DNA from 3 places in the Gottfriedia sp. ABJ_BB2_2 genome. Region 3 is predicted to be linked to each of the others. Evidence: predicted binding sites of a transcription regulator. Region 3 holds the regulator's gene; each other region holds the start of a gene.
The links. The regulator Rex, encoded in region 3, represses fermentation and respiration genes when NADH is low (regulators of the CRP and FNR family bind a similar motif). The targets are predictions, from matches to a motif close to TTGTGAAATATTTCACAA.

Region 1 (5,573 bases), on a different contig from region 3:
CATGACGAATCCAAATTGGAACTTTTTTCTCATTTAAATATAGAGCGAAATTTTTAATTTGTTCATTTGGTTTACCAGTTAATTTAATGTGTTTTTTTGAATCAAAATGCTTTAAATCTAACAATACTAAGTCGGTATATTTTAACACTTCATCTAATTTATCAAGAAATGAAGGCTCAAAATGAAAGCATCCACCTGAAGTATCAATCGTTGTATGAATCTTTGCTTTCTTGCATTTTTTAAGCAATTCTAAAAGAAAATCTAGTTGTAATAAAGGCTCTCCTCCACTGATGGTGATGCCTCCACCAGATGCTTTCATAAAGGGAATATAAGATTTTACATCTTGCATTAACTCATCAACAGATACATCCCTACCTTCACCAATATTCCAAGTATCTGCATTATGACAATATTGACATCTTAATAAACAACCTTGTGTAAAAACAACATATCGAATACCTGGACCATCAACAGTTCCACATGTTTCAATCGAATGGATATTTCCCATCATTTAACCATTCACCCTCTTTTGGATCTTTAGTTTTTACCTAATTTTTCTTATGCTTGTCGGAGCAGAACAGTCGCCTCCACTTTTCTATTCACATACTGTCGTGAAATGTTCTGTTGATGACGTCTATTTGTTGTTCTCTGGTTAATTTTATGAAATTTACTGCGTAGCCAGATACTCTAATTGTTAATTGTGGATATTCTTCAGGATGTTCCATTGCTTCTAGTAGTGTTTCTCGGTTGAATACGTTGACATTGAGGTGGTGACCACCTTTTTCTGTGTATCCATCTAGCATGGCTACTAAGTTGAGGGTTCTTGTATTTTCTTCTTTTCCTAATGCATTTGGTACGATTGAAAATGTGTTTGAAATTCCGTCTTGCGAATCTTCATAAGGTAGCTTTGCAACTGAGCTTAACGATGCTAATGCACCTTTTGTATCGCGTCCATGTAGTGGGTTTGCACCTGGAGCGAACGGTTCTCCTGCTCTTCTTCCATCAGGTGTGTTTCCAGTTTTCTTGCCATAAACTACATTAGAAGTAATCGTTAAGACTGATGTAGTATGAATTGCATTTCGATACGTATTATGTTTTCTAACCTTCGCCATAAAGCTTTCGACTAATTCAATTGCAATGTCATCAACGCGATCATCATTGTTTCCATATTTTGGATAGTCCCCTTCAATTTCGAAATCCACAACGATTCCATTTTCATCACGTATCGTTTTAACTTTTGAATGTTTAATAGCAGATAATGAATCTGCGCAAACTGATAAGCCAGCAATCCCAGTTGCCATTGTACGTTTTACCTTAATGTCATGTAACGCCATTTCTATCCGTTCGTAACTATATTTATCATGCATATAGTGAATACAATTTAATGTATTTACATATAAACCTGCTAGCCAATCTAATACAATATCAAACTTAGATTTTACTTCATCATAGTCAAGATACTCTGAAGTTACAGGCGCGTAAGCTGGCCCAACTTGGACTTTTAATTTCTCATCAATACCACCATTAATTGCATATAGTAAAGCTTTGGCTAAATTTGCTCGAGCACCAAAGAACTGCATCTGCTTTCCAATCGTCATAGCTGAAACACAGCAAGCTATACCATAGTCGTCTCCATAATCAGGACGCATAATATCATCGTTTTCATATTGAATTGAGCTTGTTTTAATAGACATTTTCGCACAATACTGTTTAAATCCAACAGGCAAATTAACTGACCAAAGCACTGTTAAATTTGGCTCTGGTGCTGGTCCAAGATTATCTAACGTATGTAAGAAACGGAATGAATTTTTAGTTACCAACGGGCGGCCATCGATTCCAACTCCGCCAATCGATTCTGTTACCCATGTAGGGTCTCCTGAAAACAATTCATTATAGTCTGGCGTTCTTGCAAACTTTACTAAACGTAATTTCATCACAAAATGGTCTACCAACTCTTGCGCTTCAATTTCAGTTAAACGGTTCTCCTTCATATCTCTTTCAATGTAAATATCTAAGAAAGAAGAAACTCTACCTAGACTCATCGCAGCACCATTTTGTTCTTTGATCGCAGCTAAGTAGCCAAAATATAACCATTGAAATGCTTCAATTGCGTTTGAAGCTGGTTCTGAAATATCAAATCCGTGTCTTGCGGCCATTTGTTTTAATTCTTTCAATGCTCGAATTTGCTCATTTATTTCTTCACGTTCTCTTAATAATTCTTCCGACATGACACGACTCGTCATCTTCAAAGCATTCACTTTATCAGCAATTAATCTATCTATTCCATATAATGCAACTCTACGATAGTCACCTATAATTCTGCCTCTACCATATGCATCCGGTAAACCAGTAATTACCCCTGAACGACGTGCTGCTTTCATTTCATCTGTGTAAACATCAAATACACCTTGATTATGTGTTTTCCGATATTCAGTAAAAATTCTACTTATTTCCTCATCTACTTTATAACCATATGATTCACAAGCTGCTTCTGCCATTCGAATACCCCCGAATGGTTGTAGCGATCGCTTAAAAGGTTCATCTGTTTGAAAACCTACAATTTTTTCAAGCTCTTTGTTTAAGTATCCTGGTCCATGTGAAGTAATAGTTGATACAATTTTCGTATCCATATCTAGAACTCCACCTTTTTGACGCTCTTCTTTTGATAATTGTAGTACCTGATCCCATAGCTCTCTAGTTGCATGGGTTGGACCAACTAAAAATGTCTCATCACCAATATAAGGTTTAATGTTTAATTGAATAAAATCCCTTACATCAATCGATTTTTCCCAGCGTCCACTTTCAAAAAGTCTCCAATGATTCATCCCTATATTCCTCCTCTTTTCCAGTTAATACAGAAAGCTTACAATTTATATAACAGATTACACATTTAATTTATCATATGATGTTGAAGATCTATCACTCTGATTATGTATATATTGTGAAATATTGAGCAAGGTGTTATGAAGCACTGTATATGAAACGATTTCTTTAAAGTACAACTGAATTTTACTAAGAATTTCCTAATTTAATTCATTCTCCAAAACTTTAAAGTTATTACCCAAACTGTTATACTCAAAATATATAACCTGTATTACAAATTAAACATCTTCTTTTTCAAAGACAAGACATTCACAATCAGAATATGTGATAATAGTATGGTTAGTATAAAATAAATGACATAATCATTTTGATTATTTATAAATTAGGCACTGGTACTGTTTAATGTGCGAGGGCTACTGTAGAAATCTGACTAATGCATCTCGTCAGGAGTTGTCCCTTCACACCAAGCTAATGGAAGTTAGAACATTAACCAGGATCTTTAAATAAAAAGGAGTATATATGAATACACAAATTAATCTTTCTAATTCAATTAATGAAAAATTAAATACAATATATAAAAATCAACTTCAAAAAGTATTACAAGAAGAACAATTACTTATCGGAACAAAACAATATGTATCACAAGACGCTACAATATTAGAAGATGCAATTACTGCACTTTTACTTGGCAAAAATATTCTATTAAAAGGACCAACTGGAAGTGGAAAAACAGTTTTAGCTGAAACCCTTTCAAAATTACTTTATCAACCAATGCACAGTATAAATTGTTCTATTGATTTAGATTTAGAAGGAATCGTTGGATACAATACGATCACCTCCACAACAAATGGATCAGAAGTAATCTTTATTGACGGACCACTAATGAAAGCAATGAAAAAAGGACATATGTTATATATAGATGAAATTAATATGGCTAAACCTGAAACATTACCCTTACTACACGGAGCTTTAGATTACCGTAAAATGATTACCAATCCATTTACACAAGAAGTAGTTAAAGGCGATGAAAACTTCCGCGTTATTGCAGCAATTAATGAAGGTTATGTAGGTACAAGCGAATTAAATGAAGCATTAAAAAATCGTTTTGTCATTATTGATGTGCCATATATTAATGGAGAATCTTTACTTCAACTTCTTAAGGATGAATCAGAATTACAAGATATGGATCTATTAAACAAATTTACGAGCTTCTCAAGTGACTTAATCCCACTTGCTTCTGAAGGAAGAATTAGTGAGGACGCTGCAAGTATCAGAGGAATACTAGACGCGTGTGATTTATCTGTTCATATCCCTGTTCTAAGAGCGATTGAACGTACAATCATTGCTAAGCTTAGTGACGATATTGAACGAGAAACGGTACGTGAACTAGCAGAAAGTTATTTTCTTTCTTGAAATGAGTGAAATCAGATGAAACATGTAGTATTTAATAATAAAAAAATCGATGCTTCCACCTTTTTACAAATGGAGAATTTATCGATTTCTCTTTCTAAAGATCCTCAAGCATTTTTAGAATTTGATTTCCAAGCATACTATGACGACGAGGAACAAAAGTTTACTGTGAGTCATTTTTGGGACAATCAAGAATATCAAGCCCAAATAAATGGATTAAAGTCAGATGTGTATTTAAAAGCATTAGGAAATAAACATTATACAGATTTTAAAGAATTTAAAGATACGCTAAAAGAGTTACATGAAACGCATTTAAAAAGCTTTTTTACACAACTTTATGTTCTCCTTGAAGATATCCGATTAGAAGAAATAATTATTCGACAAAGACCAGGGACAAGACAATTATTTTCTACACGAAAAAATATATATAGACACTATTTCCAATCACAATTTAAAGCAAATGAAATGCGTAATTTTCAGCTTGACCAATTGTATTGTTTAATCTATTTATCATTAACTTCATCTCAGCTAACATATCAAACAAATGAACAATTAGAAGAAATTCTACCAATCTTATTTCAAACGTTTGAAGCTAAAAAAACGAGCGATATTTCTTCTATTTTATTTCAAGTCCAGCAAAGGTTACTTCCTATATATAAGGAAGATATGATTCATACGTATTTTGGTTATCTTCCATTAAATAAGTTATCAAGCGCGCCATCATGTAACAGTAAGGCAAAGGAATTACAAAATGATGACGAACAAGAAGGACTTGAAGAACGAAATAGCGAAGACGAAAAATTATCAACTTGGCATAGAGAAAGTAAAAATAACGAAAATGATGATAACTTTTTACGATTTGAAGTTGAGAGTGGAACAAAAACAGCCATAAAAGCAAACTTTGCTAGAGAGCAAGAAAGCCAGGACCAAGCTATCGGTAATGCATTTGGTTCATCTAAACAAGGTGATAACAAACAGTCTAAGCAAACTGATGCAACTGAATCAGCAAATACATCAAACAATATTCACCAAAACCCATTTGGTAAATATAATAGTAATGTTTCAATCCAATATATTTCACCTAAACAACAAACAATTGATGAAAAGAAACAATATTCCACTTTATCTGCAATTGTGTCAAAAGATGTCAAAGAGTTAAGAAAAACGATTGAAAAATCATTAGAAAATAAGCAAAATGCTCCCTCTGATAAGTACTACGGTCGTCTAAATAAAAAATGGATCAAATTATTTACCGAAGATAAACCAAAAATGTTTTATAAAAAACAAACAGAATCAAAGGAATTAGATGCTGTCTTTTATCTATTAGTTGATTGTTCTGG
Region 2 (5,573 bases), on a different contig from region 3:
AATGCATGCTTTGCAAAAACGATTCCACCAGTTGTATCTTTATCTAGACGATGGATATGACGAACCTTTGTTTTAAAACCAATTTGTTCAAAATGATAGGCCACTCCATTTGCTAATGTATGTAATTGTCCAGCTTCATTTGGATGTGTATCCACACCATAAGGTTTATTTACAATTAATAAATGGTCATCTTCATAACAGATTTCTATTGATTGATTTTGAGGTATTACACCATACTCTTCTTCTTTAAAGATATTGATTTCTAATCGATCATTAGTAGAAAGCAATGTATTCCAAGCTTTCGGCTCACCATTTAGTTTTACGCCTTTCTCCATTCGTAATTCATGTAATAATTTTTTAGGGAAATGCCAGAAGTTCTTTAAATAGTATTCGATTGTTTGATTATTATTTTTTTCGGTTATAATCGTTTCACACCATGAATCATGTATTTTTCCATTCATATTACTCACCATTCTTTCGATAAAGACATTATATCAAATGAACAGTCCACACAAAAGGAGCCTACAAAATTTTGTAAGCTCCATATATCCTTATAGTTACATACCAATAAATGCATTCAAATACACTTCTTCCAGCTCTTTTACTAATGGAAGTTTTGGATTCGCTGTTGTACATTGATCTTCAAAAGCTCGGTCAGCTAAATAAGAAAGTTTTTCAGTAAATTCATTTTCATTCACACCTTGAGCCTGTATACTCATTTTAATATTTATTTCTTTTGCCAAACTACAAACAGCAGTAATCAAACTTTCAACTCCCTCTTCAGTTGTAGAAGCAGGTAGTCCTAAGGTTCTGGCAATTTCAGCATATCGTTTGTCTGCTACAAAATACTTATATTTTGGAAATGCTGTAAATTTAGTAGGTTTTTTTGCGTTATATCGAATGACATGTGGCATTAAAATAGCATTTGCTCGCCCATGCGGTATATGGAATTCAGCTCCAATTTTATGTGCTAAGCTATGATTGATTCCTAAGAAAGCATTGGCAAACGCCATTCCCGCAATTGCGGAAGCATTATGCATCTTTTCTCTCGCTTCTAAATCTGAACCATCATGGTATGCACGTGGTAAATAGTTAAATACTAATCTGATCGCTTGAAGGGCTAAGCCATCTGTATAATCATTTGCTAAAACACTAACATATGCTTCTATCGCATGTGTTAAAACATCCATCCCTGTATCTGCAGTAATACTTTTTGGAACAGTTGATACAAATTGCGGATCGATAATCGCTACATCTGGAGTTAATTCGTAGTCTGCTAATGGGTACTTTATATTTTGTTCTTTGTCCGTTATGACGGCAAATGGAGTGACCTCCGAGCCTGTTCCAGAAGTTGTTGGAATTGCGACAAAGCTCGCCTTACGACCTAATTTAGGATATCGGTATGCACGTTTACGAATATCTAAGAATTTTTGTTTTGGTCCATCAAATGAAGTTTTTGGATACTCATAAAACATCCACATACCTTTTGCAGCATCCATTGCAGAACCACCACCGAATGCAATGATTGTATCAGGTTGAAATAATTGCATTCTTTCTGCACCTTTAAAAACAGTATGATCTGAAGGGTCAGGCTCGACATCAGAAAATATTTCAATCTGAACATTATTTTCCCGTTTTTCTAAATAATATTTAATAATGTCAACATACCCTAATTTGACCATCGCTTCATCTGTCACAATAAAGGCTTTCTTAATATTTGGCATTTTTTCTAAATACCCTGTTGAATATTTTTCAAAGTAAATTTTAGGGGGCAATTTAAACCATTGTATATTTGTATTTCGTCTTCCTAATTTTTTAATGTTTAATAAATGTACTGTTGATACATTTGATGAAACTGAGTTCTTACCGTAAGAACCACAACCTAGCGTAAGTGAAGGAATAAAAGCATTATACAAATCTCCAATCCCGCCATGTGAAGATGGTGAATTAATAATAATTCGGCAAGCCTTCATTTTTAATCCAAATTTTCTTTGAAGATTTTCACTTTCGCTATGTATAACAGCAGAGTGTCCTAATCCACCTAACTCTAACATTTCTTCACATCGTTCAAATCCTTCTTCGTATCCTTTAACTTTAATAGCAGCTAATACAGGACTTAACTTTTCCCTAGTTAGAGGTTCTTTTTCACCAACTGTAAAACATTCGGCAATCAGAATTTTTGTATCGACTGGAACATCTATTCCTGCTAGCTTTGCAATTTCAAAAGCAGATTTCCCTACAATTTCACCATTAACTGCGCATGTATTTGCATTTATTACAAGACTTTCTAATTGTTTCTTCTCTTCTTTTGAGACAAAATAACAATTGTGATCCTTCAGTTCATTTTTTACTACATCATAAATGTCCTCGTCAATGATGACTGCCTGCTCAGATGCACAAATCATTCCATTATCAAATGTTTTTGAAAGGATTAGGTCATTTACTGCACATTTTATATTTGCTGATTTTTCAATATAACAAGGTACGTTCCCAGGACCAACTCCTAAAGCAGGTTTGCCAGTACTATAAGCTGATTTTACCATTCCTGCTCCACCGGTGGCTAACACTAGTGCAACCCCTTCATGATTCATCAAGTTTTTAGTAGCTTCAATTGATGGCTCTTCAATCCATTGAATACAATTTTTCGGAGCACCTGCTTTAACTGCTGCTTCAAGGACAATTCTAGCTGCTTCTCGACTACATTTTTGTGCAGAAGGATGAAAAGCAAATATGATTGGATTCCTAGTTTTAATCGCAATAATGGCTTTAAATAGAGTTGTTGATGTTGGATTCGTGGTAGGCGTAACACCAGCAATTACTCCTACAGGTTCAGCTATTTCTATAATCCCTAATTGTTTATCCTCATTAATGATGCCAACCGTTTTATTATTTTTGATTGAATTCCATATATATTCTGTTGCAAACAAGTTTTTAATAATTTTATCTTCATATACACCTCTCCCAGTTTCCTCTAGAGCCATTTTAGCTAATGTCATGTGCTGCTCTAAACCAGCGAGAACCATGGAATGAACAATTTTATTAATTTCATCTTGATTATACTGTTCAAATTCATTTAATGCTGTTTGTCCTTTTATGACTAATTCATTTACAATAGATGAAGCGTTAAGCGTTTCTTTTATTTCTTTCTCTTGAACGGCCATCAATATTCCTCCTTCAAATGTGGTCTGTCTTAGTCTATATAGAGCTAAATACGTCCCAATATCAAGCTAATAATTGTGAATAATTTCACATAAATTAATTTGTTCAACCTTCACACCTACAATATAACGCTCATCTTATGAAAATGCTATGTACAATTTGTGAAATATTTCACATTATATTATTTTAAACATTCTTTACAATTATTTTATCATTTTAAGTTTTTGTAAAATCTTTTCTTTTTTCAATATTTTCAACATATGATAAGATTAAGAATAAGTTCAATTGAACTTGTTGTTATCTGTTAGATTATTTCTAACAAAACTGGGAAAAAGGACGTGTAACCATGATTGCTCGAAGGAGCATTTGGCAACGTAAAGATCTATCCTACACTTAGCAGTTTTTATTTAGAGAACGAATAGAACTCTAAAATAAAACTGAAGGTAGGCGAAACTATGGTTGACAGGCGATTATGTTATTTCTTCAATGACATATAGCGTAGTAGTTAGGGAGTTTTTAAACTAACTACGAAAAGCTATTTGTACGTAGTTAGTTTAAGTATTGAACTTTTTAAACTACTAACTACGAAAAGAGGAAATAACAATGATAAACAATCGTTTGGGTGAGACCTTAATGATTTTGATTGGTTCATTTATTTTAGCAACTTCTTTATTCCATTTTCATTTTCAAAACAATTTATCTGAAGGTGGTTTTTTAGGAATTGCGCTATTAGTCAAAAATTCTTTCAATATTTCACCATCAATAACAACTTTAATTTTAGATATTCCGATTATATTAATGGCTGGTTTTTTTCTCGGTAAAAGACTACTGATTAATACATTTATTGGTGCTGTTTCTTTTTCAATTTTTTACTCAATCATCGAAAAAACATCAACAATCACCTTACAATTCGAAAATCATCTTTATATTCCTGCAATTTTAGGGGGGGTATTTGCTGGTTTTGGTCTTGGCTTAATCCTTAAGTTCGGTGGAGCGACTGGTGGAGATGATTTATTAACAATTTTAATGAGTAAGAAATCAAACATTTCAATTGGGAAAGTTTACTTTATCTTTGATGCTTGTATCCTCCTTTTTTCATTAAGTTACCTATCTTGGAATGAAGTTGGATATACAATATTATCAGTCGGAATTTGTGCAAAAGTAACTGAAATTGTTTATGAAAGTAATTATATTAAAAGGTCCGTATCGATTAAAACCACAAATGGAAAAAGATTACATGCCTAGTGCATGTAATCTTTTTTTGTTTCAGCGTAATCAGCTAGTTCATTTAAGACATTTTCAGCAGCTAAATCGTATAAACAATCTTTAAAAAGCATTGCAAGTCTACGATAATCATTATACTTATCCAATAACTCATCTACCGATTTTGCCGATACTTCATTTGCTTTACTGGTTTCTTCATGCTTCTTTGCAAACTTAATTGTAAAAGTTCCTAATTTCTCAAACATTGATCCATAAAATTCATCAAAATTTGAAACGCTTATTAATTCATCTTCTTCAGCATCAACCTGAAGCCCGTCAAACTCACGTAAAAGTTCGTATATAATGCTATTGTATTCGTCATTTAAATAAATACTTTTTTCTATTCGATATCCGATTACTCGGTAGAAATGACCATCGTTCTTCGCAAATTGAACAGTATCATTTATTTTAAACTTAAAATACTTAAACACTGTACTTCACCCCTACCAATGTCTTTTATCATACTATTTACAAATTACTATAGTTAATATACAACCAATACTTGACAAATTTTATAAAATCATAATTATCGTGCTTGTTCCTTGCAAATTCACTTATATATTGGTAACCTATTCGTAAAACTTTATGACAAAATTTTTAATTATTAATAGTAAAGATAAAGGAATTGGAGTGCAATATGTTAAATGAACATGACAAGCTTTTAGTTGATGACCTAACGAAGCTATTAATACGAGTTCGAAAAAATTGGCAAAAAGCTGGTGAAGAATCTACCAATTCATTAACTCCACCAAAATATTTATTGTTACATCTTTTAAATAAAAATAAACAAATGACAGCATCGGAACTTGGCAAGCAAATTGGCTTATCATCTGGCGCAATTACTACAGCAATAAATAAAATGGTCTCTAATGAGTTAGTTAAAAGAAAGAGAGATATCCGGGATCGTAGGGTAACCTGGCTTGAGTTAACGGAAAAGGGAAACCAAATGGTTGAGGAAATCTCTGCAACTCGACAAGTTTTATGGGTTTCACTTTTTGAAAAACTTACAGTGTCTGAAAGAGAACAATTTCGCTTTTTATTGAACAAAATATTTTCAGAATAAAAGAAGGCTATCTCCGATGAGATAGCCTTCTTTTTAATTTTGACCAGTTTTTAATTCAGTCCAATATTTATCATATAGTTCAGTCTGA
Region 3 (5,573 bases):
GTGTTACTTTAGTTGGGTCAACGATTCCTTCTTCAATCATGTTTACCCATTGTCCGTTAGCAGCATTGAAACCAACGCCAACTTCAGCAGATTTTAATTTCTCGATAATTACTGATCCTTCTAAACCAGCATTTGTTGCAATTTGACGAACTGGTGCTTCAAGCGCACGTAATACGATGTTGATACCTGTAGCAACATCACCTTCAGCTTCAATTGCAGCTACTTTATTGAATACGCTCATTAATGCAGTACCACCACCAGCTACAATACCTTCTTCTACTGCAGCACGTGTTGAGTTTAAAGCATCTTCAATACGTAATTTACGTTCTTTTAGCTCAGTTTCAGTTGCTGCACCAACTTTGATTACTGCTACGCCACCAGCTAATTTTGCAAGACGCTCTTGTAATTTTTCACGATCAAATTCAGAAGTAGTTTCTTCTAATTGAGCACGAATTAAACCAATACGTCTTTGAATTGCTTCAGTTTCACCAGCACCTTCAACGATTGTTGTATTTTCTTTTGTTACAACAACTTTTGAAGCACGGCCTAATTGAGTAATATTAGTCGTTTTAAGATCTAATCCTAATTCTTCTGTAATTACTTCACCGCCAGTTAATACTGCGATATCTTCTAACATTGCTTTACGGCGGTCACCAAATCCTGGAGCTTTTACAGTTACAGCATTAAATGTGCCACGTAATTTGTTAACGATGATTGTAGCTTGTGCTTCACCTTCAACATCTTCAGCAATAATTAATAATGGCTTACCTTGTTGAACTACTTGCTCAAGGACTGGTAAGATTTCTTGAATATTTGTTACTTTTTTATCAGTAATTAAAATATATGGGTTTTCTAATTCAGCTACCATTTTATCTGAATTTGTAACCATGTAAGGTGAAGAGTATCCACGATCAAATTGCATACCTTCTACCACTTCTAATTCAGTTGTGAAACCTTTTGATTCTTCAAGTGTAATAACTCCATCGTTACCAACACGTTCCATTGCTTCAGCGATTAAATCGCCCACTTCTGGATCAGCAGAAGAAATTGCAGCTACTTGAGCAATAGATTCTTTGCCTTCGATTGGTTTAGAAATCGTTTTTAATTCTTCAAGTGCAACAGCAACAGCTTTTTCGATACCTTTACGGATACCCATTGGGTTTGCACCAGCTGTAACGTTTTTAAGACCTTCACGAATCATCGCTTGTGCTAATACAGTTGCAGTTGTTGTACCGTCCCCAGCAATTTCATTCGTTTTGCTAGCAACTTCTGCTACTAATTTAGCACCCATGTTTTCAAACGCATCTTCTAATTCAATTTCTTTTGCGATTGTTACACCATCATTTGTAATTAATGGAGAACCAAATTTTTTCTCAAGAACTACGTTACGTCCTTTTGGTCCTAATGTTACTTTTACAGCATCAGCTAAAGCATCTACACCACGTAGCATTGCGCGACGTGCTTCTTCACCAAATCTAATGTCCTTTGCCATTAAAATGACCTCCTTAAAATTTTAAAAATTATTTTAATAACCTAAGTATTTTATTTAATTAACCTATAATTGCCAGAATATCGTTTTCGCGAAGTACAAGGTATTCAGTACCAGCATATTTAACTTCAGTACCAGAGTATTTAGAGAAGATGATGCGGTCACCTACAGATACTTCTAAAGCAACGCGCTCGCCGTTTTCAAGTACACGTCCAGTACCTACTGCAACAACTTTGCCCTCTTGTGGCTTTTCTTGTGCACTACCTGGTAATACGATACCGCTAGCAGTTTTTTCTTCAGACTCAACAAGCTCAATTACAACACGATCACCTAGTGGTTTTAACATGTGTAATACCTCCTCAATAATCTAATCATTATTTTTTAGCACTCATTAATATTGAGTGCTAACACAATTATTAGTTTAAATAATATCATGAGATTTTGCAAGTCCGAAGCTAGCACTTTTCTTGTCGAAATTTATTAATTTTAATCAACGTATTTTAAGGAAGTTTAATAAAAATATGTAAATACCTTTTAAGAACCTCCTTAAACGAGTACAATAATGTACATGTTGTTATATAAACCTTTGGGTTATGAAAATATCAACACAAAGGAGTTATCGTTTTGAAAACAAGAGATTTATGGATTTTATTAACGTATGTTTTGATTCAGTATTCAGGATTGTATGGTGTTCGTTTTCTATTAGACAGTAGTTTATACGAAGGTTTGGACAAAGAGACTGCTAAAATCGAAGCAGTTGGTTTATGGGGATGTATTAGTTTTATTACTGGTCTCCTAATTATTTTCATTTTATTAAGAGGTCCGATTTCGATTGGAATAAAAAATCTTTCATTTAGTTTTACGATGAAAATATTAAAATGGGCTTTATTAGGTTATGCTGTCACAATGTTTACTCAAATAGTGTGTAATCTCATTTTAATTTTAGTTTTTGATTTAGATAAAGGGTCAGAAAACACCCAGAACATTATTAATATCGCTAAGCTAAACCCAGCTTTTATCGTCATTCCAAGTTTAATTGCACCGATATTGGAAGAAATCGTATTCCGTCGTATTATTTTTAAAAAGCTATTTGAACGTTTTCCATTTATTGTTTCTGCTAGTATTAGTTCAATTATTTTTGCTTTCATGCACGGCGACTTGCCATTCTTTTTATCTTATTTTCTGATCGGATTTATATTTTGTTATCTATATAAACGAACAAATTCGATTTTAGTCCCAATTTTAACTCATATGTTTATGAACTCATTTGTCGTATTTCAACAAATTAAATTATTTCATTTCATCTATTAAAAAACCCCCATTCGATTGGGGGTTTTTAATTTCCTTATTGTTGTAAGAAGTATGCTAGTGTTTGTAATTCAACAGCCAAGTCAATATGATGTATTCTAATATGTTCCGGAACACTAATACGTGCCGGTGTAAAATTTAAAATACCTCTTATATTTTTACCTTTTAAACGGTCTGCAATCGACTGAGCGACTTGGGCAGGAACAGTTAAAATGACAATTTGAATGTCATCGTTCATTATTTCTTCTAATTTATCAAGATTATAGACTGGAACTCCACCTATTTCTGTTCCAATCTTCATTGGATCGATATCAAACGCCATTTCAATCTTAGTATTATTGTTTTTTATAAAATTATAATGTAAAAATGCGGTTCCTAAATTACCCACACCGATTAACGCTACTTTCATTACTTCGTGTTGGTTAAGCGCTTTCGAGAAAAAAGTTAATAAATAATTTACATTATAGCCATACCCTTTTTTTCCTAAGGCACCAAAATACGAAAAATCTCTTCTAATTGTAGCGGAATCTACTTTTACTGCTTCACTTAACTCTGCTGAAGAAACTCTTTGTTTACCTGATAAAGACAAATTCTTTATAAAACGGTAATATAAAGGTAGACGTTTAGCAGTAGCTTGTGGAATTTTAATTTGTTCCGACTCCATTTTACAATCCCCCACTTACTGTTACTGTAATTCTTTTTACTATATTGTGTAAATAGCCTTCATTTTAGTAATAAAGTACTTGTTCTACTGTAAAATATACACTATATTTATGAATTTTGACAGTAAACAGTTTAATAGATAAAAAATTTTGCAATGAGGTGAATATCTTGATCCTATTACAAGTTAATAATGTCTCCAAATACTTTGGTAGTGACATTATACTTTCAAATATTAAATTAGAAGTTCAGACAAATGATCGAGTAGCAATTGTTGGTCGAAATGGTGCCGGTAAGTCTACTCTTTTAAAAATTATCGCTGGTGAAATATCGTATGATGGCGGCGAATTAATTAAACCAAAAGATGTCACGATTGGATATCTAGCTCAAAACTCTGGATTACAAAGTGATCGCTCTATATGGGAAGAATACTACTCTGTATTCAGCCATTTAGTAGAGATGCAGGATAACATGAGAAAGCTAGAACATAAAATGACCCAAGAAGATGTTTATTCAAATCAAGCAGTTTACGATAAGATTGTAAACGAATATGATCATCTTCAATTTACATTTAAAGAAAATGGTGGATATCAGTTTGAAGCAGATATCCGTTCGATTATTAGTGGTCTTGGCTTTTCAAATGAAGATTATCATACAAAAATATCATCATTAAGTGGTGGCCAGAAAACGAGACTTGCATTAGGTAAGCTATTACTAACAAAACCAGATTTATTAATTCTGGACGAGCCTACGAACCATTTAGACATTGATACGCTTAGCTGGCTTGAACGTTATTTACAATCCTACCCTGGTGCTGTATTAATTGTGTCACATGATCGATATTTTCTTGATCAAGTTGTAAATATCGTTTATGAAATTTCAAACCACAAGCATCAAAGATATGTGGGAAATTATAGTAAGCATTTAGAACTTAAAGCTGCTCAATATGAACAAGATTTAAAGCAATTTGAAAAACAACAAGAACAAATCGCTAAACTCGAAGATTTTGTTCAGAGAAATATCGCACGTGCTTCTACTACTAAAAGAGCTCAAAGCCGTAGAAAGCAACTAGATCGAATGGTCAGAGTGGATAAACCACAAGGAGATGAGTCTTCTGCCAATTTTTCATTTACAATTGAAAAACAAAGTGGAAATGATGTACTTAACGTGAAAGACCTTTTCATTGGTTACGACCGTGTACCGACTATCGATCAATCAATGCAATTTGTTCTAAATCGTGGGGATAGTGTTGCCCTTGTAGGTCCGAATGGAGTTGGAAAATCTACATTACTTAAAACGATCATTGGAGATTTAGAAAAGCTACAAGGCAGTATAGATTTCGGAGCAAATGTTTTTATCGGTTACTACGACCAAGAGCAAGCTAAATTAACGTCAAACAAAAGAGTACTTGATGAGTTATGGGATGAATATCCATTAAAAGCTGAACAAGAAATTAGAACAATCTTAGGTAACTTTTTATTCTCTGGGGACGACGTTACGAAAAATGTCTCGTCTTTAAGTGGTGGAGAGAAAGCTAGATTGGCTCTTGCAAAGCTTATGATGAAAAAAGCAAACTTCTTAATTCTGGATGAGCCAACGAATCACTTAGATTTAGATAGTAAGGAAGTATTAGAGAATGCTCTTTTAGATTATCCAGGAACGATTTTATTTGTATCCCATGATCGATACTTTATGAACAGGTTATCCACAAAAACATTTGAACTTGCAAAAGAAGGTTTAACTCCTTACCTAGGCGACTATGATTATTATTTATTCAAGAAAAATGAAGCTTATGAAAAGGAACTGGCTGAAAAGGAAAACTCCGAAAATCAGATTCGTCAAACTAATCAGCAACCAATTTCAGATTATCAACAGGATAAAGAGTTAAAGAAAAAGCTACGCCAAACACAACGTCGTATAGAAGAGATTGAAAGTAGTATTTCAAGTATCGAAAAAGAAATTGAACAAATCGAACTTGAACTATGTAAACCAGAAGTTTACGGAGATTTTCAACTCGTTCAAGAGCTAACCATTAAGAAAAATGATTATGAATCAAATTTAATGTCTCTGATGGAAGAATGGGAGAACTTACAAGAATAAACAAAGAACGGATTCG

Region 1: the regulator Rex is predicted to act here: its motif matches at 2,940-2,957, upstream of pflB (formate C-acetyltransferase).
Region 2: the regulator Rex is predicted to act here: its motif matches at 3,319-3,336, upstream of adhE (bifunctional acetaldehyde-CoA/alcohol dehydrogenase).

What each region holds. Positions count from the first base shown of each region.
Region 1 is NZ_JBVFKR010000004.1:345,051-350,623, reverse strand. Features, by position in the region: gene pflA (pyruvate formate-lyase-activating protein) at 1-511, opposite strand, end outside; gene pflB (formate C-acetyltransferase) at 600-2,825, opposite strand; gene ACX6U0_RS12445 (ATP-binding protein) at 3,343-4,236, shown strand; gene ACX6U0_RS12440 (vWA domain-containing protein) at 4,252-5,573, shown strand, end outside.
Region 2 is NZ_JBVFKR010000002.1:86,439-92,011, forward strand. Features, by position in the region: gene ACX6U0_RS05455 (RluA family pseudouridine synthase) at 1-461, opposite strand, end outside; gene adhE (bifunctional acetaldehyde-CoA/alcohol dehydrogenase) at 558-3,161, opposite strand; gene ACX6U0_RS05465 (YitT family protein) at 3,793-4,404, shown strand; partial or broken gene ACX6U0_RS05470 (histidinol dehydrogenase) at 4,664-4,853, opposite strand; gene ACX6U0_RS05475 (MarR family winged helix-turn-helix transcriptional regulator) at 5,060-5,485, shown strand; gene ACX6U0_RS05480 (ABC transporter substrate-binding protein) at 5,519-5,573, opposite strand, start outside.
Region 3 is NZ_JBVFKR010000018.1:13,274-18,846, forward strand. Features, by position in the region: gene groL (chaperonin GroEL) at 1-1,492, opposite strand, end outside; gene groES (co-chaperone GroES) at 1,551-1,835, opposite strand; gene ACX6U0_RS20945 (lysostaphin resistance A-like protein) at 2,114-2,800, shown strand; gene ACX6U0_RS20950 (redox-sensing transcriptional repressor Rex) at 2,835-3,461, opposite strand; gene ACX6U0_RS20955 (ABC transporter ATP-binding protein) at 3,629-5,557, shown strand.